Regions from separate parts of the Rhizobium sp. RHZ02 genome, predicted to be linked through region 2. Evidence: riboswitches for the same ligand, from Rfam matches in the RefSeq annotation. Region 2 holds a riboswitch; each other region holds the start of a gene.

The links. A riboswitch is a leader RNA that binds a small molecule or an ion and turns the genes downstream of it on or off. The one in region 2 is predicted to bind thiamine pyrophosphate.
Region 1: linked by a shared signal. The riboswitch ahead of thiB (thiamine ABC transporter substrate binding subunit) and the one ahead of thiM (hydroxyethylthiazole kinase) in region 2 are both predicted to bind thiamine pyrophosphate.
Region 3: linked by a shared signal. The riboswitch ahead of thiC (phosphomethylpyrimidine synthase ThiC) and the one ahead of thiM (hydroxyethylthiazole kinase) in region 2 are both predicted to bind thiamine pyrophosphate.

What each region holds. Positions count from the first base shown of each region.
Region 1 covers NZ_JACUZX010000002.1:218,848-226,531, reverse strand. Annotated here, with positions in the region: gene IB244_RS03925 (ATP-binding cassette domain-containing protein) at 1-129, opposite strand, end outside; gene thiP (thiamine/thiamine pyrophosphate ABC transporter permease ThiP) at 122-1,756, opposite strand; gene thiB (thiamine ABC transporter substrate binding subunit) at 1,756-2,784, opposite strand; TPP riboswitch at 2,829-2,939, opposite strand; gene IB244_RS03910 (MDR family MFS transporter) at 2,999-4,531, opposite strand; gene IB244_RS03905 (MarR family winged helix-turn-helix transcriptional regulator) at 4,650-5,180, shown strand; gene IB244_RS03900 (thiamine diphosphokinase) at 5,229-5,879, shown strand; gene IB244_RS03895 (ABC-F family ATP-binding cassette domain-containing protein) at 5,883-7,684, shown strand, end outside.
Region 2 covers NZ_JACUZX010000001.1:505,985-513,668, forward strand. Annotated here, with positions in the region: gene IB244_RS02400 (hypothetical protein) at 784-1,398, opposite strand; gene IB244_RS02405 (YadA-like family protein) at 1,449-1,703, opposite strand; gene IB244_RS02410 (hypothetical protein) at 1,763-2,788, opposite strand; TPP riboswitch at 3,321-3,416, shown strand; gene thiM (hydroxyethylthiazole kinase) at 3,466-4,269, shown strand; gene thiE (thiamine phosphate synthase) at 4,266-4,901, shown strand; gene thiD (bifunctional hydroxymethylpyrimidine kinase/phosphomethylpyrimidine kinase) at 4,898-5,719, shown strand; gene IB244_RS02430 (3-oxoacyl-ACP reductase) at 5,716-6,480, shown strand; gene IB244_RS02435 (carbohydrate ABC transporter permease) at 6,493-7,341, opposite strand; gene IB244_RS02440 (carbohydrate ABC transporter permease) at 7,334-7,684, opposite strand, start outside.
Region 3 covers NZ_JACUZX010000002.1:255,041-262,724, reverse strand. Annotated here, with positions in the region: gene IB244_RS04090 (ABC transporter ATP-binding protein) at 1-323, shown strand, start outside; gene IB244_RS04085 (four-carbon acid sugar kinase family protein) at 320-1,384, shown strand; gene IB244_RS04080 (FCD domain-containing protein) at 1,409-2,173, shown strand; TPP riboswitch at 2,221-2,332, shown strand; gene thiC (phosphomethylpyrimidine synthase ThiC) at 2,426-4,252, shown strand; gene thiO (glycine oxidase ThiO) at 4,254-5,228, shown strand; gene thiS (sulfur carrier protein ThiS) at 5,225-5,422, shown strand; gene IB244_RS04060 (thiazole synthase) at 5,425-6,198, shown strand; gene IB244_RS04055 (thiamine phosphate synthase) at 6,195-6,878, shown strand; gene IB244_RS04050 (glucoamylase family protein) at 6,941-7,684, shown strand, end outside.

The sequences.
Region 1 (7,684 bases), on a different contig from region 2:
GCCGGCCCCGGACGTCCCCGTCACGGCAATCACGGCACCGGTGGGAAGCCGGCAATCAAACTGAAAATTCTGATTGCCGAGCTGAAGACCGACCTGCTGCATCTCGATCGCGAACTCAGGATCAACCATGGACGGCAACCTCTAGGCGCGCTGGGCCCATCGTACCGGCGATCGTGAGCAACAGGCAGACGACACCAAGGATCAACGCCAGCCCATCGGCATCGTTCGTCCGATAGCTGCCCATGCGGCTATAGACGAGCCATGGCAGGGTGACGAAGCTGTCCGAACCGAACAGCGCAACCGCGCCCAGATCGCCGAGCGACAGCGCCATCGCGAACGAAAATGCCGTAAGCATCGGCTTGAACAGTGCCGGCGTGTCGATGAGGCGCAGCCGTGCCCAACCTGTGACACCGAGGCTCGCCGCAAGCTTCTGCGTCCGATGCTTGTGGACGATGAAAGCCGGTTCAAGGACGCGCATCACAAAGGGCAGCGACATCAACGCGTTGATGGCGACAATCAGCACCGGAGCGACGGCGCTCACGTTACCGAGATTTCTCAAGGCAAGGAACCAGCCAGTCGCAAGGACGATTGGCGGCACGAGCAACACCAGCGACGACGCGCCGCCCAAGGCGGCAAAAAGAAACCTCCTGCCGAAGGCACCTGAACCCTGGAGAAGCGCCGCGCGGCGCGCGCTCACCAATGTCATCGAAATCAGCAAAGCGAGAGCAGCCGCCGAAATCGAAATAACCAGACTGGTCGCAGCCGATTGCCAGAAGATGGGCTCGCGCAAGAGCTTCATCAGATCGGACCGCAGGCCGGCCAGGACCACGGACATTAAAGGGAGCGCTAGAAACAGCGTGGCAAGCAGCAGGACGCCACCATCCACAAGCCGCGCGCCCGGCAGTCGCCCATCCGGACGCCTGACAGGCTTGCCAACTGTCATGCCCTCATCCTCCGGAGCGGGAAGAAGCGACAGCGCCCCGAGGATCATTGATGTAAGTACGATCTGAAGCAGGGAAAGCGTAACGGCCCGGCCAGGGTCGAAATCGAAGCGCAGGGACTGATAGATGGCAACCTCGACCGTCGTTGCCGCAGGGCCACCACCCAACATCAGCACAAGCGTGAAGCTCGTGGCGCACAGCATGAAAATCAGGCCGGCGATACCGGGGACGACCGAGCGCAGGACCGGCCATTCGATGAAGCGAAAAGTCGAGCCGGAGCGCATGCCCAAGCCACTCGCCATCAGCCAATATTCCGATGGCACACGGTCCAGTGCGGCCAGCATCAGGCGGGCCGCCAGTGGCATGTTGAAGAAGACATGTGCCAGCAGGATCCCCGAGAGCCCGTATATGCTGACCGGTTCCGCCAGGCCGAACTCAAGCAGCGCCGAGTTCATGATGCCCTGCCGCCCCCAGATACCAATCAATCCGAGCGCCCCAATCAGAACAGGAAGCCCCATCGGCACGGCCATCAGCCTGATAATCCAGATACGGCCGGGGAAATGCCGTTGACGCGCCAGGGCTTGCGCGACCGGAATGGCAAAAACGATGGAGAGCGCGGTGGAGAGCACGGCCTGCAACAGCGTGAAACACAATATCCGCAGGATGTACGGTTCAAACACGGTCGCAAGAATCGACGAACCGCCGCTCGAGAGAAGCAAAGCAAGGACCGCAAGGCCGACGAAAGCGATAATGCCGGCGAGGCTCGCGGCCCCGCCGAGCATCGCCCGTCGCATCTCGGCCTTGGTCAAAAGCATCAGTTCATGCTCATGGCAGCCAGCCACTCGTCGATCCAGGCTTTGCGATTCTCGGCAACTTCGTCCGAGCTCATCAGAAAGGTCTTTGACGGATTCACGAGCTTGCCGAACGCATCCGGCAGTGGTTGCGATGTCGCGGAAACCGGCATCATCCAGTTGTTGGTCGGAATGGTGTCCTGGAAGCCCGGGGTCACCATGAATTTCAGGAAATCGCGCGCAAGTTCCTTGTCAGGCGCATTCTTCAGCAGTCCGGCCACTTCGATCTGTATGTAATGGCCCTCTGAAAATGCAGCCGCCTGGTAGCGGTCCGTATTCTCCGCGACCATGTGATAGGCAGGCGACGTCGTGTAGGAAAGCACCATCGGTGCTTCCCCCTTGGTGAACAGCCCATAGGCCTCTGACCAACCGGGCGTTACCGTCAACACCCGCTTCTTGAGTTTTGCCCAGGCCTCCGGCGCCTTGTCGCCGTAGACGGATTTTACCCATAACAGGAGACCGAGCCCGGGCGTCGAGGTGCGTGGGTCCTCGATGACGATCTTCTGCGAAGGGTCACCTTCGACCAGATCCTTCATGCTTTGCGGAGGGTTCTTGATCGTCTGCGTGTCGTAGATGACAGCGAAGTGGCCATAGTCGTACGGCACGAATACATCGTCCTTGTAGCCGCCCGGCACCTTGAGCCCGCCGACATCGATGCCGCTCGCATCGAACAGGCCGGTCGCCTTCGCTTCCGTGGTCAGGTTGGTGTCCAGGCCAAGCACGACATCTGCCTTCGTGCCGGCGCCTTCGAGCTTAAGACGCGACAGCAGTGCCACACCATCCGCCACGCTGACGAAACTGACGTTGCAGCCGCAGGTCTTCTCGAACGCTTCCTTGACCTTCGGCCCCGGACCCCATTCGGATGTGAAGCTTTCATAGGTGTAGACGGTAAGCGTCTTGCCTGCCGCCTGTGCACCGGCGCCGGCCAGGCCGGTAGTCGCGATGAAGATCGTGGCAAGCAACGAACGGCTCGGGAATTTGAATTTGAACATGGCACCTCTCCTCTGGTTTGCTTGAAGGGGAAAAGGGCGGTGCCAGATGTCACGCGTCTAATCCCTCCGCCGGTGTTAGCCGGATCAGGTTCCGCGGGTTGGCTTTCAGCCTCTCAGCCGCGCGCCTTATGGCACGGGCACCCCGTTAGAGCGCTTGAGATGTATCGCCACGCTTGGCGTCTTGCAAGAGGCGGCCTTAGGCCGCCATCGGCATTTACTCGGCGGCTTCGGCCCTTGCCGCCGGCCGCACCTCTACCACGCGGGGCAACTGCGTCGGTTTCAGCATCAAGGCGGCACAAAGGCCGATGAGAGCGATCGCGCAGGATGCCATGAAAAGCGGCGTGAACGCGCTGGCATAGGCGTCGGCGACGGCTTGACGCGCCTGTTCCGGCAACGCCGCCAGCATCCTTGGCGTCAGTTGCTCGATATCGGTCACGCCGGGAATTGAGAGTCCGGTCTTGCCGAGCTGCGAGCCGATGATCGCGCCATAAATGGAGATGGCGATCGATGCGCCGCCCATGCGCGACAGCGTCACCGATCCCGTTGCGGCGCCGACGTCGCGCGCCGGAGCGGCATTCTGGACGCCGATGACCGGGACCTGCTGTGCAAGGCCGACGCCGAAGCCGTGGAGAGCCATCACCGCCCCGATCACCATGACCGGTGTTCCGACATGAACCTGAGTGAGCAGCGCAAACGCGATGGCACTGCAGGTCAGGCTTGCGATCGCGAAGGGCTTGTAGCGCCCGGTGATGGAGATGATGCGACCGGCCGACAGCGACCCGCAGACGATGCCGCCGGTCAGAAGAATGAAGAACGCTCCGGCCGCCGATGGCGAGAGGCCGGTCGTCGTCTGCAGGAACAACGCGAAATAATTGACCATGCCGATGCCGATCGCGCCGCTCATGATCGACATGATGAGCAACAGGCTGAATGTCGAATTGCGAAACAGTGACAGGGGAACGATCGGCTCGGCGGCGCGTCGCTCGACGAAGATCCAACCGATGGCCGCCGCTACACCGAGCGCCATGATCGCCAGGCTTTGAGGAGCAACAAGCGAGCCGAAAACCTGAGAGCCATCGGCGGCAAGAACGATGCTAGCCGTCGTCAAGGCGAGCAGCAGGGCGCCGGCGTAATCGATCTTCGGACGGCGGTTGGGCTTCCGGTAGGGCAGCATCAAGGCCAGACCGACAAGGACGACGAAACCGATCGGAACATTGACGAGGAAGATCGAGCGCCAGCCGAAGAGATCGCTCATTGCCCCGCCAAGGACGGGTCCGATAGCGCCCGACGCCATCAGAACGAGGCTGGAATAGCTCTGGTAACGCGCCCGTTCGCGCGGTTCGAAGAGGTCGGCGTTGACGGCGAAGATCGACACCATGATGCCGCCGCCGCCAAGCCCCTGCAGCACGCGGGCCGCAATCAGCGTGTTCATGGATACCGCCAGTCCGCAAACGGCGGAACCGACCGTGAAGATCATGATCGCGGCCATCATCACATACTTGCGGCCGAAGAGGTCACCGAGCTTGCCGTAAAGCGGCATCACCGCGCTCACGGCGAGAAGATAGGCGGAGCCGACCCAGCTGAACCGCTCGAGGTGGCCGAACTCGCCGACGATCGTCGGCAAAGCCGTTGCGACGATCTGGTTGTCGAGTGTCGCCATGAACATGGCTGCCATCAGGAAAAGGAAGAGGATGAACCGCCGGCGGTGATCCGTCACAAGCGGCGCTGCGGCAATTTGAGTATCCATGAAGCGTCGTTCCAAATTGGAGAGTGGCCATTTATGTGCTGTTAGCATATATTTGTCAACGTCACTTGATTGACATTGGCATATTCTCAATTGACGCCTGAGATGCTATGTTACCGCAATGAACGAGAGCTTGACGAATCCGACCGAGACTGACGCCGAGACGCATGAGCCGGACATCCTGCGCATTGGGCAAAGCATGACCCGTATGCGTCTCATGACCGGGCGGAGACTGATCGGTCGGCTCGCGATCCAAAGTGTCGCACCGGGCCTCGAGCTGTCACACCTCGACGTGCTGGACGCTGTGCGGCGTGCACAAGAGGCTGGCGACGTAACGGTTGGGACGATTGCCGAGATGATGCGGATCGACCCCTCGCGCGCAAGCCGCATCGTCGCGGAAATGGTGGGGCGGAATATTCTGCGGCGAAAGGCATCTCAGGCGGATGCGCGGCGGATCATCGTCGTGATGACGCCGCTCGGGCAGAGGTTGCTGTCGGAAATACGCGCGCAGAAGCTCGCATTCGTTTCCGAAGTGGTCAAAGACTGGAAGCCGGAAGAGATCGAGGCGTTCGGAGAGCTATTCGAGAAGTTCATTTCCGGCTTCGAAAGTGTTTTTGAGGCTCGCGTCAAGGATATCGCTGACGAAGCCTGAGCGGCGGCCCTTTCCCTTCCCCCCTGGTTTGCGCTATGGGCAGTGCCCATGAGCCAATCCACCTTCACCATTCTGCTTGGCGGCGAGTTGCAGATAACCGACCGCCTGCGACATGCCATGTCGGGCAGCCGTTTCATAGCCGCCGATGGTGGCATGCGTCATGCGGCAGCGCTCGGCGTCGTTCCGGAATTGTGGGTCGGCGATTTCGATTCCACGCCGGCGGATCTCGAAGCCGCTTTTCCTGACGTCCCCAGGCAACCTTATCCCGCTGCCAAGGCCTCAACCGACGGCGAGATTGCGGTTGCGGAAGCGGTCGCCCGCGGCGCGAAACGCCTCGTCTTGGCCGGCGCCCTTGCAGGCGAACGTTCCGATCATGCCATCCAGCACCTGCTCTATGCCGTCAGCCTGGCGGAGCAGGGTTATGACGTACTGCTCACGTCTGGCAGCGAAGAGGCTGTGCCGCTGATTTCAGGCGCAATCGAACTGGACCTGCCACCAGGCAGTCTCTTTTCGGTGCCTGGCTTCAGCGAACTTCGCGGCCTGACAATCGAAAACGCGCGCTACCCGCTTGCCGACTTCCATTTGCCCTTCGGCTCGTCACGCACCATTTCCAATGTCGCGAAAGGCAAAGTGCGCTTTTCGCTCGAGAGCGGCCGCGCCATTGTGCTCGCCCGCCCCTATGATCTTTCCGGAGTCTGATCTTTGGCGCCTCCCATTCTGAAACTCGACGACGTCTTTCTCAGCTTCGGCGGCACGCCATTGCTTGCCGGCGCCGCCCTGCAGGTGGAGCCCGGAGACAAGATCTGTCTCGTCGGCCGCAACGGCTCCGGGAAGTCGACGTTGCTGAAGATTGCTGCCGGTCTCGTCGAAGCACAGTCGGGAGAGGTCTTCCGCCACCCCTCCTCGACCGTGCGTTATCTCGAACAGGCTCCCGATTTCACCGGATTCAAGACGGTGCAGGCCTATGCCGAAGCCGGCCTCGGCCCGGGTGACGATCATTATCGCGTCACCTATCTCCTCTCGCATCTCGGCCTCACCGGTGAGGAAGATCCACAAAACCTCTCGGGCGGAGAAGCCCGCCGCGCTGCCCTCGCCCGCGTACTCGCGCCAGAACCCGACATCCTGCTGCTCGATGAGCCGACCAACCATCTCGACCTGCCGACCATCGAATGGCTGGAAGGCGAACTGCAGAAGAGCCGCAGTGCGCTCGTCCTGATCTCCCACGACCGCCGTTTCCTGGAGAAGGTTTCAACGGCAACAGTCTGGCTCGACCGCGGCGCATCGCGGCGGCTCGACAGGGGTTTTGCCCATTTCGAAGCCTGGCGTGACCAGGTTCTGGAGGCGGAAGAGCTCGAGCAGCACAAGCTCGGCAAGGCGATCGAGCGCGAAGAGCATTGGCTGCGCTACGGCGTCACGGCCCGGCGCAAGCGCAACATGCGCCGGCTTGGCGAACTGCAGACCATGCGTACTCAGTATCGCGGCCACAAAGGTCCGCAGGGCACCGTGCAGGCAACGGTTTCCGATGCGCAGGAGTCCGGCAAGCTCGTCATCGAGGCCGAGAAGATCACGAAGACCTTCGGCGACCGGCCGATCGTCGCTCCCTTTTCCATCCGCGTGCATCGCGGTGATTGCATCGGTCTCGTCGGCCCGAACGGCGCCGGCAAAACCACGCTGTTGAAGATGCTGACCGGGCAGCTCTTGCCGGACAGCGGCACGGTCAAGCTCGGGACCAATCTGGAAATCGCGACGCTGGATCAGAAGCGCGAAGACCTCAATCCGGAAGAGACGCTCGCCCATTACCTGACCGATGGCCGCGGCGAGAACCTCCTCGTCAACGGCGAGCAGCGGCACGTGACCGGCTATATGAAGGAGTTCCTGTTCCAGCCCGAGCAGGCACGCACGCCGATCAGGAACCTTTCAGGCGGCGAGCGCGCACGGCTGATGCTGGCCCGCATCATGTCGCGCCCGGCGAATCTGTTGATCCTCGACGAGCCGACCAACGACCTTGATATCGAGACGCTGGATCTGCTGCAGGAAATCGTCGCCGGCTTCCCCGGCACCGTGATTCTCGTCAGCCACGACCGCGATTTCCTCGACCGCACGGTGACGTCGACAATCGCGCCGGCTGTGCCGGATGCACCTGACGGTCGCTGGATCGAGTATGCCGGCGGCTATTCGGACATGCTGGCACAACGAAAGGGCGCTATCGACGAGCGACGGAAGGCCGAGAAGGCGGCGGAACGAGCGAAGCCGCAGGAGGCAGCCGCTTCCGCCGAAACGGCAAAAGGAAAAGGCAAGCTTTCCTACAAGCAGAAGTTCGCGCTCGAAAATCTTCCGAAGGAAATGGCCAAGGCGGAAGCCGAAATCGCCAAGCGCGAAGAGCGGATGGCAGATCCCAGCCTGTTCAGCAAAGACCCCACCACGTTCAATCGCCTAGCGGCCGAGATGGAGAAATTCCGCGACAGCCTGACGAAGATGGAGGAGGAATGGCTGGAGCTTGAGAT
Region 2 (7,684 bases):
TCTACGACAAGCTCGATTCGGGGTCTGGAGCCGTCTATCCATCTCGAACTACGCCTTCGGCTTCCGCAGCTTCACTGCCACACAATGCTTGTTTTCGGCATCCCAAACGCTGTCGGTCCTGCAGACCGGCTGCTTGGGCGAGCAGGACTTTCCCGCCAAGGTGGATTTCAAGCTGCGAGTGCACAGGCACCTCCCCTTTTCCCAACCCCAATTCTCGGGACAACTGACGCAGCGCTTTGTCTTCGGATCAACGAACCGGCCGGTCCCACAGGAACAGGTCGAGCGCTTGGCATCCCACGACGCCCCCGCGGCGCACGCGACACAAGTTTTCCTTCTCGAATCCCAGTTTTTCCCCTCCGGACAAGTTCCACTCGCATTGACCGCATTGCCGGGAGCCTGCGCCGAAGGGAGCTTTTGTGGCTCGATCGCCTGCTGGCCGGGACACGTGAGCTTTTGATCGCACTGCAGCGAGCAGCCGACCACCCCGCGAGACCGGTTGACCGGCGTGTCTGGATATTCAAAGGGACAGGGCATCTGCTGCGCGCCTGCTGTCCATGCGAACAGCACGATCAAACCGAAGAGAAGAAGACGACATCCCAACATTTCAGAACACTAGGCCCCGAGATATGATCTGTCCAGCTTGTCACAGGCGCGACCCTGGACCTTGCGCACCGACGGGAGTTCACTTGACCAGCAGCTGGGAGCGGATCTGATGGCCCGGCGTATCGATCAGTCCTCATTTCCGTGCAGGAGCCGGAACCCGACGACGTCGAGGTCGACGTCTCAAAGGCCCGAATCTGAAGAAGGTGCTTTCGGTCTGACCGCAGGCGTCGGCGGGTCAGGAAGCTTCACCGGAACATCCGGCTTTTGGGGCCGATTGTCGGTTGTTGCGGGTGCGGCCGGGCCGCTTTCATCAAAGTTCACTGATATCCCGAAGAGCTTCCACTGACGATCGACAGGCGCATAGAGTAGCTCGAAATGCACCTGGATTGGCACCGACGGAAAGAACCCCGCCATATGCAACTTGCCGTCTGGCTCGATCTGCGGAAGCACGGTTAGTTGCGGCTCGATGACCGCAAGGCCACTCAGGTCGTATCCCTGTTTTCGTTGCGAGGCAAAGATCTCTGCAAGTTGCGCGGAATTATTGGCCTGAAAGCCTGGCGAGCCGAGTTCCCGCAGAACGGTGTAGTTGCCAGTCTTGTTCGCCTGGTCGAGGGCAAGAAGCGTGTTTCGCACAAGGATAAGAACGCCATTTCGATCGATATCTGCCGGACGCGGTGCTCTTGAAACATCTTCCTTCAGGGATTTCTTGATTTCGGCGCGAACGGGGCTTTCAAAGCCGGCCTCTATGCAAAGGACTGCCAGCGCCGCGACGATAAATTTGAACGGCAGATGCATCGTTGAGGATCTCGGCTCGCGTGAACCGAACGGCTGTAGCGCTCGGACGATCACCACGTGAATGTCAACCCCGCGGTCCCACCGAAAGTACCTTCGCTCGCCCCTACGCCGACGCCGCCATGGATCAGCAGATTCTCTGTAATCCGCGCGTAAGCGCTGCCAGCGAAAGCGTTCTCGCCTTCGAACGTGCCCCAATTGATGGACACCGCAAAGTTCTTGTCATTCGGAAGGGTTCCCCCACCCATCGCCAGCGCCATCGCCGTGCCCTCGTAGGCCTTGTCGATGCGTCCATTCATCGGCGACATGCTGGATTCGAGGCTGCTGACGCGATTGTCCAGGGAATCGATGGCGTTTGTATTTGCGGCTACACGCGTATCGAGGCCGGCGATCTCAGTCGTATGGAGGTTGAGAAGTTGGTATTGTTCGTAATGCGCGTCTCGTGATCGGCAAGTTCGTTCGTGTTCTGGGCGACATTCTGATTGGTGGCGTCCAGCTGGGAGCCATTGATCGCATCCGTCGAGGTCGCCGAAATCGTGCCGGGCGCGACGTTGACGATCTTTCGCTCGGCGGCCGGCGCCCCGACGGAGACGACATTGGCGATACCGCCATCCGACGAACCAGCTCCGAGCGCCACTGAATTCTGCCCTGATGACACTGAGCCGGTCCCCAGGGCAAGACTATTTAGGCCCCGGGCACTGCTGTTAAATCCAATCGCTGTTGCCTGATTGCCGGAGGACGAACTCCTATTACCAACCGCAGTGCTATTGCCGCCACTTGCACTGCTGTCACCTCCGAGCGCGACTGCGCCGCCAGCACTGGCAAGGCTTCTGACGCCAGCAGCCAAAGTATCAACACTGGTGCCCCGACTGTCGACCCCAATGGCAACCGCACCGGCACCCGTCGTCAGGCTTCGAGCACCAACGGCCGTGCTGTCCACACTCTGCGCATTGCTGTCGACCCCCAGGGCAGTCGCGCCAGGGCCGGCAGCTCTGCTATTTTCCCCGATGGCTGTGCTGTTGAATCCGGAGGCGTTGCTGGCCAAACCAACGGCGACCGCGCCCCTGTCCGTCGCCTGAGAATTTTGACCAACTGCCACCGATGCCGCACCGGACGCATTCGTCGTTGTGCCGAGGGCAGTGGCGGCTCCGCCTGTCGCCTTGCTTCCCGCACCGAAAGCGGAGTTTGCTCCCGCGGCGCCTGCCGCTGTCGCATTGGTTCCGCAGGCGACGTCATTGACACCACCGGCAGCCGCCCCGTCTCCCGAGCCTGTGGTGTTTGCGCAGACGAACAGGGCCAGGGCAGGTGCGGGCGAGATTATTGTTATGGTAGCAGATAGGAGAACACACACGGCAGGAAGCGGTACAAATACTGCAGCATGAAGTGTTCGCATCAAGACCTCCCTTCGGTCGCCAACCGAGTTGGACGATTGTATCGGCATTGTCTTGCCGGCCTATTGGCCGCGTGTAATCAAGCAGTCGAGTAGGTCAGAACCGAAAATCGTCGGACGCCCATGGAACTCGCCTTTACCCAGCGAGCGGGAGTATGCCATTTGACACAATTCCTGGAAAGTAAACAAAAATAAGTAAATGCAACACGATCGCTGTGTCGGCTGCCATCTAACCATGCTTACAACTGCCGGCTATTAACCGCCGAACATTTGGAAAGTGCCATGGTTCGGACAGAGAAAAGCGGCGCCGGAATCGGTAAAAGGTTGCTCACCGCAATCCAGAAGTGAAACGTTTGCAGGGGGAATCCAAGTCCTTCCGTCAGCTGTATTATGGCGCGCTATCAGATGAGTGATGCAACCGCCAGAAGGCCGGCAGGCGCCGCGCCTCCTTCGGGGCCTTTCCTGGCATGGCCGGGTTCACCTGGCGATGTCATTTTATGGATGACAGGCCAGCGCTTCTCTGCGAGAAGAAGGCAGTGAGAGACAGGGGCGCCCTCGAAAGATGGGCTGAGAAGGACCCTTTGAACCTGAACCGGATAATGCCGGCGGAGGGAGTCGCTCGGGACGTTTCGCCTCCTGCGTCAGTCCCCGCGCCTTTCTCCCCGATCGAAAGGCGCACCATGCAAGATCAGACCTTACCGGGAATACTGCTGAGCGAACTGCGCGCGCAACCGCCGCTCGTGCACTGCATCACCAACTTCGTTGCCATGAACATCGCAGCCAATGTGCTTCTGGCCGCCGGCGCGTCTCCCGCCATGGTGCATGCGGAAGAAGAGGCTGGCGAGTTTGCGGCGATCGCAGGCGCACTGACAATCAACATCGGCACACTGTCGTCATCCTGGTTGCGCGGCATGGAGGCGGCAGCCCTCGCCGCCAGCCAGTCCGGCAAGCCATGGGTTCTCGATCCGGTTGCCCATTATGCCACCTTATTCCGCCGGGCGGCCGTTGATCGGCTGCTGGAACTCGGTCCAACCATCATTCGTGGCAACGCCTCCGAGATCATTGCCCTTGCCGGTGGCGAAAGTCGGGGCCAGGGGGTGGACAGTCGTGACGGGGTCGAACAGGCAGAGGAATCCGCCAGGCTGCTTGCGAGGACACACGGTGCGACGGTCGCGGTAACCGGCGTCGTCGATTTCGTCACCGACGGTGAACGAGCTGCCTGGATTGAAGGCGGGTCGGCCTTGATGCCCAAGGTGACCGCGCTCGGCTGCGCACTGACCTGCCTCGTCGGAGCATTCACGGCGATCCGGCCTGCCGCGCCGTTCGAGGCAACGGTTGCAGCGCTTACGACCTTTGCTGTTGCCGGTGAGATGGCAGCCAGCAGCGCGGACGGCCCGGGTTCGTTTTCTCCGGCGTTTCTCGATGCGCTTGCAGCGCTTGACGCCCCGCTCCTCGATCGCCATGCAAGGGTGCGTTTCGCATGAGGACCATCGACCTTTCACTTTATCTTGTCCTCGATCCCGGTCTTTGTGCCGGCTTCGGCATGGTGGAGACCGCGCGGGCGGCTGTTGCTGGCGGAGCGAGCGTTGTCCAGCTGCGCGACAAGCATGCCGATACACCCCTGATGATCGAAACAGGTCGGGCGCTCAAGGCGGCTTTGTCTGGCACCGGTGCCTTGCTCATCGTCAACGATGACGTGGAGGCTGCCGTCGCAATTGGTGCTGATGGTCTGCACATCGGGCAAGAGGACATGGATGCGCGAACTGCCCGCGCGCGGATTGGAGACGATATGATCCTTGGCCTCTCCGTTGAGACCGAGGCGCTGGCCGCGGGGGTCGATCCGGCAATCGTCGACTACGCGGGTATCGGCCCGGTCTTTGCGACATCGACGAAGGCGGATCACAAGGAGCCGACCGGTTTTGCTGGCCTTGCTCGCCTCGTGCGCATCTGCCCCGTTCCCGCAGTCGCAATCGGCGGGCTGAAGGCGGCTCATGTCGGGGATGTCTTTGCTGCTGGGGCTGACGGTCTTGCCGTCGTCTCTGCGATATGCGGCACGCGTGACCCTGAGGCGGCGGCTCGCGAGATCGCGGAAAACATCAGAAAGGTTCACCGATGATCCGAAACGTTCTCTCCATTGCCGGGTCCGATCCTTCCGGCGGCGCCGGAATCCAGGCGGACCTGAAGGCCGTCTCTGCCCGCGGTGTCTACGGCATGGCAGTGCTGACCGCGCTGACGGCGCAAAACACACAGGGCGTTTGCGGTGTGCATCTGGTTCCGGCTGCCTTCGTCGCCGACCAGATCAAGGCAGTGTTTGCCGATGTCCGTGTTGATGCAATCAAGATCGGCATGATTGCCAATGCCGAAATCGCCAACGCTGTCGCCGATGCGATCGAACCCCACAAGGGCATTCCGGTCGTTCTTGATCCTGTCATGGTCGCCAAGGGCGGGGCTAGCCTCCTCGATGTGTCCGCGGTCGACGTCCTCACCCGACGGCTGCTGCCGCTTGCGACGCTGCTTACTCCCAATCTTCCGGAAGCGGCAGCACTCCTGCATGGACCGACGGCCGATACCCGCGCGGACATGGCTGAGCAGGCGCAAAGCCTGCGTGCTCTTGGCCCGGAGGCGGTGCTGGTCAAGGGCGGTCATCTGCCAAGCCAGGAGAGCCCGGATGTCCTGGCGACAGCCGCAGGGTTGAGCTGGTTCGAGGGGCTCCGGATACCGACGGCGAACACGCATGGCACCGGCTGTACGCTATCGAGCGCGCTTGCCGCCGAGCTCGCGAAGGGGGCGACGCTGCCCGAGGCAGTGGCGGATGCGAAAAGCTACCTCGCCCATGCCGTCGCGCAGGCGGATACGCTTTCTGTCGGTTCCGGGCACGGGCCGGTTCAGCATTTTCATGAGCTTTGGAAGTTGAGAGAAGGACATTCGAGATGACATTGGCGATCAGCGAACAGACCGTCATCATCACCGGGGCCGGGCGTGGCCTGGGCGCCGCCATTGCTGCTGCCTTTGCCCGCGAAGGCGCGAAGGTCGCAATCAACTACCGCAACAGCCGCATCGAGGCCGAGGCGCTTGCCGCGTCATTGGGTGATCGTGCCCGAACCTTCCAGGCGGATGTCCGCGACAGCGAGGCCGTCAAGCGCATGGTGGCCGAGGTCAAGGATACACTCGGTGCGCCGACGACAGTCGTGCACAATGCCTTGACCGACTTCAGCTTCAACGGAGACGCCCGATCGAAGCTCGACCAATTGACCTGGGGTGAAATGACATCACAGCTCGATACCGCCGTGAAAGGGGCTTTGAACGTGATCCAGGCCACCCGCCCGGTCATGGCCACTGCCAGTTTTGGGCGGATCATCACGATCGGCACCAATCTCTTCCAGAACCCGGTGGTGCCCTACCATGACTACACGGCTGCCAAGGGTGCGCTTCTGTCCTTGACCCGCACGGCGGCCGCAGAGCTTGGCCCATCAGGCATTACCGTCAACATGGTCTCGGGCGGCTTGCTGCGCGCCACCGAAGCGAGCAGCGCCACACCGGATGCGGTCTTCGATCTGATTGCGGCAAACACCCCGCTCCGGCAAGTGACGACGCCCGAGGAAATGGCTGATGCGGTCCTGTTTTTCGCAAGCCCCTGGGCACGCGCCGTTTCCGGGCAGAACCTCATCGTCGACGGCGGGCTCGTCTTCGGCTGAGGCAAAGCCACCTCAGGACTTGACCGCACCCGCGGTCAAGCCGGCGATGATGTGCTTCTGCGCCAGGAAGAAGACGATGATCGTTGGCATGATTGTCAGCGTGATGAAAGCGAGCACCAGCTGCCAGGCAGTGCCGAACTCGCCGCGATAAACCATGATGCCGAGCGGCCAGGGATACATCGTCTCCGAATTCAGCATGATCAGCGGCAGGATGTAGCTGTTCCAGCTGCCGACAAAGGAGATGATGCTGACCGTTGCAATGATCGGCCGCGAGAGCGGCAGCGAGATGTGCCAGAAAAACCGGATGTAGCCACAGCCGTCGACGATGGCAGCCTGGAACAATTCTTCCGGAAGGTTGCGAAAATAGTTCCTGAACAAGAGAATGCTCATGCCGAGGCCAAAGGCGACCTGCGGCAGGACGACACCCCAGTAGGAATTCAACAGGCCCAGGTCCCGGATCCGGATGAACAAGGGAAGGATGGCGGTCGCGGCCGGAAACATCAGGCCGATCAGGAAGTAATTGAGCAGGAAGCCGGCACCGAAGAACTTTACATGCGCGAAGGTGAAGGCAGCCATGGCGGAAACCGAAACCGTCAGGCAGACAGTCAAGGTGGCGATGATCAGCGAATTCATCATCTGTCGCCAGTAACGGTCTCCGAAGAGAATGTCGGTATAGTTCTCCGGATGCCATGCGGCAGGCAGCCCGAAGGGGTTGGTTCTGAGGTCGCCGAGGTCCTTGAAGCCGCCAAGTGCCGTCGTCATCAGGGGAACCAGCACGATCGCCGCGATGAGCGTCAGCGAAACATAGAGATAGATCTTCGTGCCGGTCGTGGTCCGGGCAGATGAGGCCATGTCAGTCATTGCGCATGAATATCCGTTTGTAGCCGAAGGCCAGCGTCACGCAGATGACGAAAAGGACGACGCCGACGGCGCTGCCGAGGCCGACCTGCATGCGCGTGACGCCGAAGTTGAACAGGAAGGTGACCATGGTCTGCGTCGCATTGAACGGCCCGCCACCGGTCAGCGGCATGATGAGGTCGAAGAGCTGCAGCGAGCCGACGACGGCAAAGAAGATGGACAGGCGGACCGTCGAACCGAGAAGCGGCAGCGTGATGTAGCGGAACCGTTGCCAGCCGCTCGCGCCATCGATTTCGGCAGCCTCCAGCACGCTCTTGTCGAGCGACTGCAGCCCGGCGATGAACAG
Region 3 (7,684 bases), on a different contig from region 2:
GTACCCGCGTCGGCGTCATGTATCTCGGCCGCCTGGCGGAACTTGCGACGCGCGAGGAGCTGTTCGAGAACCCGCTGCACCCCTACACCAAGGCACTGCTGTCAGCCGTTCCGGAAACCGATCCGGAGCTGGAGCGCACGCGCAAGCGCCAGATCCTGCAGGGCGACGTGCCGAGCCCGCTCAACCCACCGAGCGGCTGCCGCTTCCACTCGCGCTGCCCGATCGCCATGGACGTGTGCAGCAAGGTCGTGCCGGAATGGAAGGAAGCCAAGCCTGGCCATCTCGTCGCCTGCCACGCTGTCAACTCAGGACAGACTGCATGACGGTGAAGGTCGCGATCATCGCTGACGATTTGACCGGCGCGCTCGACACGGGAACCCCCTTTGTCGACGCCGGACTTTCCGTCGCTGTCGCGATCGACGTCAGTGCCATATCGGAAACGCTTGCGACCGGTTGCGAGGTCGTGGTGGTCAACACGGCTTCGAGAGCTCTCCCGGAGGAGGAAGCGGCAGGAAGGGTCAGCGCTGCGGCGAAGGCCCTTCTTGCCGCCTCGCCTCAAATCGTTCTGAAAAAGATCGACTCCCGGCTCAAGGGGAACGTTGCAGCGGAAAGCGTAGCTTTGGCTGCCGTCTTCGGTCACGAGACAATCGTGGTGGCGCCGGCCATTCCCGATCAGGACCGTTTGACCCACAACGGTCACGTCGTCGGTCGTGGTGTCGACAAGCCGCTGCCGATTGCCGAGCTTTTCGATGCAAGTGGTGGAACCGAAGTGCTGGTCCGCGATGCCGAAACGGACAGCGATCTCGACCAAGTGGTTGAGGCACGCGATTGGAAGAGGGCCCTTGCTGTCGGCGCCCGCGGTATCGGAGCTGCACTTGCCCGCAAGATCGGACAGTCGAACAGGACAAGCAACGCTTTTGCCGCATCGAGCCGGACCGTCTTTGCCTTCGGCTCCCGCGACCCGATCACAACAGCACAAATGGCCAGGCTGGAGGGTACCGGCTGCCTCGCCGCTGCCATCGATGCATCCATGGGAGCAGTGCCTTCCGACGCACAAGTTGGCTTGCCGTTACTCGTCCGCTGTACTGGCGAAATCAGCGGCGAAGCCGTGGCAGTTGCCGACCGCTTCGCAAAAGGCGTAAAATCCATCATAGAGATGACGCGCCCGGACATGCTGATGGTCGGCGGTGGCGATACGGCACTGGCAGTTTTTCGCGAGCTCGGCATTCGGGTTCTGAGGCCGCAGGGCGAAATCGAGGCGGGTATTCCGTGGTTCGACGTCGTAACGGCAGACGGCCTGCGTCTGCGCTGCGCGGTGAAGTCCGGGGGCTTCGGTAATTCGGATAGTTTGGTAAGACTGATCGCGCAGAATCAGGCGGCATAGGACATGCCGACGGGGAGAGTGAAGGTGGACGAAGCAAACGGTGTACCGGCGAATGCGCAAGCGGCGCCTGCGGCAAAGCCGGAGCGCGGCAAGGCCGTCAAGCTGGTCGATCGCGTCTTCGACCAGTTGCAGGAGCGTATCCGCTCGGGAAACTATCCGCCGGATTCGCGGCTTCCCGGTGAGCATGAGCTTGCATCGATGCTCGGCGTGTCGCGTCCGATCGTGCGCGACGCCTTGGCACGGTTGCGCGATCAAGGCATCGTCTATGCCCGTCAGGGAGCCGGCACCTTCGTCAGCGCCCACGGTTCGCCGACGACGCAGCTTTCCTATTCGCCGGTCAAGACGATCGCCGATATCCAGCGCTGCTACGAGTTTCGACTGACGATCGAGCCTGCCGCCGCCTACTTTGCTGCCAAGCGCCGTGACGAAGCGGCGATCCAGAGGATTGCCGCAGCGCTCGCCGATCTGCGCGAGGCGACCAGCCACCAGCTCCATCGCACCGACGCCGACTTCACCTTCCATCGGGCCGTCACCGAAGCCGCCAACAACCACTATTACACAGCCTCGATCGATGCCCTGAAGGCCCACATCGCCGTCGGCATGCACCTTCACGGCCTATCGCTGCTTGGTCCGCGTCAGGGCCTCGAGCAGGTCTACGAGGAGCACAACAAGATCTACCTCGCCATCGTCGAAGGACGTGCGGAAGACGCGCGGGCTTTGATGAAGGCGCATCTTGAGGGTTCGCAGAGCCGCCTCTTCGAAGGCCGCGCTCTGGACCTTTCCATGTAGTTGCGGCAGTCGGCTTGACAGCTTTGCTGCTCTGGCTCTAACCTTTTGACATTCACCAGGGGGGTCCCGGCAAGGGGCTGAGATACTGCTATCGTGCGCAGTGACCCGTTGAACCTGATCCAGTTCATACTGGCGTAGGGACGGTGCAAGCGCTCGAAAGCATTGGATTCACGCGTGGAATCCGTGCCGGCGTCTTTTCATCATTCCGGCTGAGGACTGGGTCTCCAAACTTAAAACTTGGAGCCTCAAACCATGAATATTGCCGCAAAGACCATCACCCCGACCGTCACAACAGGCCCCCTACCGGCCTCTCGGAAAATCTACATCCCTGGGGACATTCACCCCGATGTCCGCGTGCCGATGCGCGAAATCAGCGTCCACCCGACATCGGGCGAGCCACCGGTCACGGTCTATGATTCCTCCGGCATCTATACGGTCGAAGGCGCTGACATCAGCATCGAGCAGGGGCTTCCGGAACTGCGCCGCAGCTGGGTGCTCGCGCGCGGCGACGTCGAAGCCTATCGGGGTCGCCAGGTGCGCCCCGAGGATAACGGCTTTGCCAGCGGCGAGCGGCTGACGCCGGAATTTCCCGCCAAGCGCCAACCGCTCCGCGCCAAGGACGGCAAGGCCGTGACCCAGCTCGCCTATGCGCGCGCCGGTATCATCACGCCCGAGATGGAGTTCATCGCCATCCGCGAAAATCTCGGCCGCAAGGCTAAGGCCGAGGCAATTGCGCGCGACGGTGAGAGCTTCGGCGCCCATATTCCCGATCACGTCACCCCGGAATTCGTCCGACAGGAAGTCGCCGCCGGCCGCGCCATCATCCCCGCCAACATCAACCACCCGGAAGCCGAGCCGATGATCATCGGCCGGAACTTCCTGGTGAAGATCAACGCCAATATCGGCAACTCCGCCGTCACCTCCTCGATGGCCGAAGAGGTCGAGAAGATGGTCTGGGCCGCGCGCTGGGGCGCCGACACCGTGATGGATCTCTCCACCGGCCGCAACATCCACAACATCCGCGAATGGATCATCCGCAACTCGCCGCTGCCGATCGGCACCGTGCCGCTCTATCAGGCGCTGGAGAAGGTCGAGGGTATCGCCGAGAACCTGACCTGGGAGGTCTATCGCGATACGCTCATCGAGCAGGCGGAGCAGGGCGTCGACTATTTCACGATCCATGCCGGCGTGCGGCTTCACTACATCCCACTTACGGTCAACCGCGTCACCGGCATCGTTTCACGCGGCGGCTCTATCATGGCCAAGTGGTGTCTTCATCACCATCGCGAAAGCTTCCTTTACGAGCATTTCGAGGAGATCTGCGACATCTGCCGCGCCTATGACGTCTCCTTCTCGCTCGGCGACGGCCTGCGTCCGGGTTCGATTGCCGACGCCAACGACGCCGCACAATTCGCCGAGCTGGAGACCCTCGGCGAACTGACGAAGATCGCCTGGGCCAAGGACTGCCAAGTCATGATCGAGGGCCCGGGCCATGTCCCGATGCACAAGATCAAGGAAAACATGGACAAGCAGCTCGCCGTCTGCGGCGAGGCGCCTTTCTACACGCTGGGACCACTGACGACAGATATCGCCCCGGGCTATGACCACATCACTTCGGGCATCGGTGCTGCGATGATTGGCTGGTTCGGTACGGCGATGCTCTGCTACGTCACCCCGAAGGAGCATCTGGGTCTCCCCGACCGCAACGACGTGAAGACCGGCGTCATCACCTACAAGATCGCCGCCCACGCCGCCGATCTCGCCAAGGGTCACCCGGCAGCTCAATCGCGCGATGATGCGCTGTCGCGCGCCCGCTTCGAATTCCGATGGGAGGATCAATTCAACCTGTCGCTCGATCCGGAGACGGCCCGCAGCTTCCACGACGAGACGCTGCCGAAGGAAGCGCACAAGGTGGCGCACTTCTGCTCCATGTGTGGCCCGAAGTTCTGCTCGATGCGGATTTCGCACGACATCCGCGCTGAAGCGCAGAAAGAAGGGCTCGACGCCATGGCGGCGAAATACCGCGAGGGTGGCGATCTCTATATGCCGATCGATACCATCCAAGAGTCGCGTGACTGAGATGCACGTCCTCGTCAAAGGGGCCGGCGTTGCCGGCCTCACGGTCGCGCACGAACTCACTCTTCGAAGTGCTGACGTCACCGTTATGGATCCGAATCCAGATTTCGGCCAGGCAGCATCATGGCTCGCGGGCGGCATGCTGGCACCGTGGTGTGAGCGTGAAGGCGCGGACGAAGCCGTCTTGCTGCGTGGCCGCGGTGCCATCGATCGGTGGGACATGATGCTGCCCGGCGAGGTACACCGAAACGGCACGCTGGTCGTTGCCCCCGCGCGCGACCAGGGTGAACTCGATCGCTTTGCCAGCCGCACCAGCGGCCATGAATGGCTGGGCGAGGAGCAGATCGGCCCATTGGAGCCGGCTCTCGCAGGCCGCTTCAGGCGTGCTCTGTTCTTCCCGCTGGAAGGACATCTCGATCCGAGACGAGTGCTGGGTCTACTGCGAGAAAAGCTCGCCGCTCGGGGCGTAGCATTCATCGACCAAGTGGCCGAGACCACCGGCTACGACGACATCGTCGATTGCACGGGCGCAGCACGCATTGGGCGAACGAGTGGGCTTCGCGGCGTGCGCGGCGAAATGCTCTATCTACACACGCCCGAGGTCGACCTCGCCAGACCCGTTCGCCTGCTGCATCCGCGCTTCCCCGTCTATATCGTTCCGCGTGGAAATGGCCTGTTCATGGTGGGCGCCACCATGATCGAGACCGAGTTCGCCGGTCCCATCTCGGCGCGTTCGATGATGGAACTGCTGAACGCCGCCTACGCTGTGCATCCCGCCTTTGCGGACGCTACCGTTATCGAAACCGGCGCGGGCATCCGGCCGGCATTCGCCGACAATTTTCCACGCGTGACCCGCGAGGCCGAGGCGGTCGTGCTCAACGGCCTCTATCGCCACGGCTTCCTGCTGGCGCCTACCATGGCGCAGGAAGCTGTGGACCTTGTCTTCTCCAGAACCGAACCAGGAGGAAATTGCCGATGAAACTGATCGTCAACGGCGAGTATCACGACCTCGCTGCGCCAACCTTGTCCGAACTGCTGACGCTGATGGAATACGAAGGCGACTGGCTGGCGACCGCCGTCAACGGCGAAATCGTCCACCGTGAGGACCGCGCCGACCACGCGCTCAACGACAACGACCGGATCGAAATCCTGTCGCCGATGCAGGGAGGCTGACCATGCTGACGCTCTACGACACCGTAGTCTCCTCCCGCCTGCTTCTCGGCACCGCACGGTATCCTTCACCTGCGACCCTCGCGGAGGCCGTCAAGCGATCGGGAACGGAGATCGTCACCGTCTCGCTCCGCCGCGAGACCGCGGGCGGACGGAGCGGCAGTGCCTTCTTCGAGATGATACGGGCATTCGGCGTTCGAGTTCTGCCGAACACCGCGGGCTGCCATGGCGTCTCCGAGGCCGTGCTGACAGCCAAGATGGCGCGCGAGCTCTTCGGCACCAGTTGGATCAAGCTGGAGGTGATCGGCAATCACGATACGCTTCAGCCTGATGTTTTCGGCTTGGTGGAAGCCGCCCGCATCCTTTCCGCCGAGGGCTTTGAGGTCTTTCCCTACACGACCGACGACCTCGTGGTGGCCGAGAAGCTGCTCGAAGCGGGTTGTCGGGTATTGATGCCATGGTGCGCCCCGATCGGCAGTGCGGCGGGACCGCTCAACCTCTCGGCGTTGCGTTCAATGCGCGCACATTTCCCTGACATTCCGCTCATTATTGATGCCGGGATCGGGCGGCCATCACATGCGGCGACCGTCATGGAGCTCGGCTTCGATGCCGTCCTCCTGAACACCGCCGTCGCCGGTGCCGGCAACCCGGCTACCATGGCGGGCGCGTTTGCCAAGGCGATCGAGTCCGGCCGCGAGGCTTTCGGTGCGGGCATGCTCGAACCGCGCGATGTCGCGGTTCCCTCGACACCCATCATCGGAAAGGCCGTATTTGCATGATGCTAGATCCCTTCTATCTCATCGTCGATAGCGCCGAATGGATCGCACGGCTGGTGCCGCTCGGCGTCAAGCTCGTGCAGCTCAGGATCAAGGATAAAGAGACGGCCGAGCTGCGCACCGAAATCCGAACCGCGAAGGCGATTTGCGCTAAGCATGGCTGTCAGCTCATCATCAACGACTACTGGCAGCTTGCCGTCGAAGAAGGATGCGATTTCGTCCACCTCGGTCAGGAAGATCTGGAAGCGGCCGATCTCGGCGCCATTCGTGCCGCCGGCCTGAAGCTTGGGCTGTCCACCCACGACGATGCGGAACTTGCGACGGCGCTAGCGGCAAAGCCGGACTACATCGCGCTCGGTCCGATCTATCCGACCATTCTCAAGCAGATGAAATGGTCGCCGCAAGGACCGGAACGCCTGCGCCTATGGAAGTCGCGCCTCGGCGACCTGCCGCTCGTCGCCATCGGCGGGTTGAACGTCGATCGAATCGAGGGCGTTTTGTCTCAGGGCGCCGACAGCGCTGCCGTCGTGACCGATATTACCCTGAACCCCGATCCGGAGACACGAACGCGGCAGTGGCTTGCTGCCACCGCACCTTGGCGCAGTGTGGAAATGCCATTGGGTCGGTTGCAGAATAGAACGGTCGATGGATCGTTCGGTCGCAACACCTTCAAAAATGATTGATTTGCGGATCGTGCTTCACCATGTTGAACCGGGGACTGGACAACAAGTTGGGCTTGGCACGTATGTTACAACGGACCGAGGAAACGGATGCCGCGCTGATCGACAGGCTTCAGCAAGGCGCATTCAATTATTTCCCGAAGCACTACAATCCCGAAAACGGGCTGGTCGCGGACACCTCCATCGCGGGCGTTCCCTGCAGCATCGCCGCGGTCGGCTTTTCCCTGTCGTCCTATCCCGTCGCAGTCGAGCGCGGCTGGATGCAGCGTTCCGACGCGATCGAATACACGCTGAAGACGCTATGCTTCTTTGCCAACGGCCACCAAGGTCGTGAGCGGCACGCGATCGGCTATCGCGGTTTCTTCTATCATTTCCTGCACATGGACACCGGCCACCGCGCCTGGAACAGCGAGTTGTCGACGATCGACACCACGCTTCTCGTCGCAGGCATGTTGACCGCGGCGGCCTATTTCGACCGCAACACCGAAGACGAGACGGAGATCCGCAGGCTCGCGAGTTTGGTCTACGAGAGAATCGACTGGCACTGGGCGCTGAACAAGGGCCAGACCGTCTGCATGGGCTGGAAGCCGGGCAGCGGCTTCCTGCGCTGGCGCTGGCAGGGCTACGACGAAGCGATCCTGCTTTATACGCTGGCCCTCGCTTCCCCAACACATCCGATCCCGGCGTCGAGCTACGATGCCTTTACCGCGAGCTATTCGTGGATGCTGTTCGGCGACCAACCTTATGTCTATGCCGGCCCGCTCTTCATTCACTTCTTCTCGCATGCCTGGATCGATTTCCGTGGAATC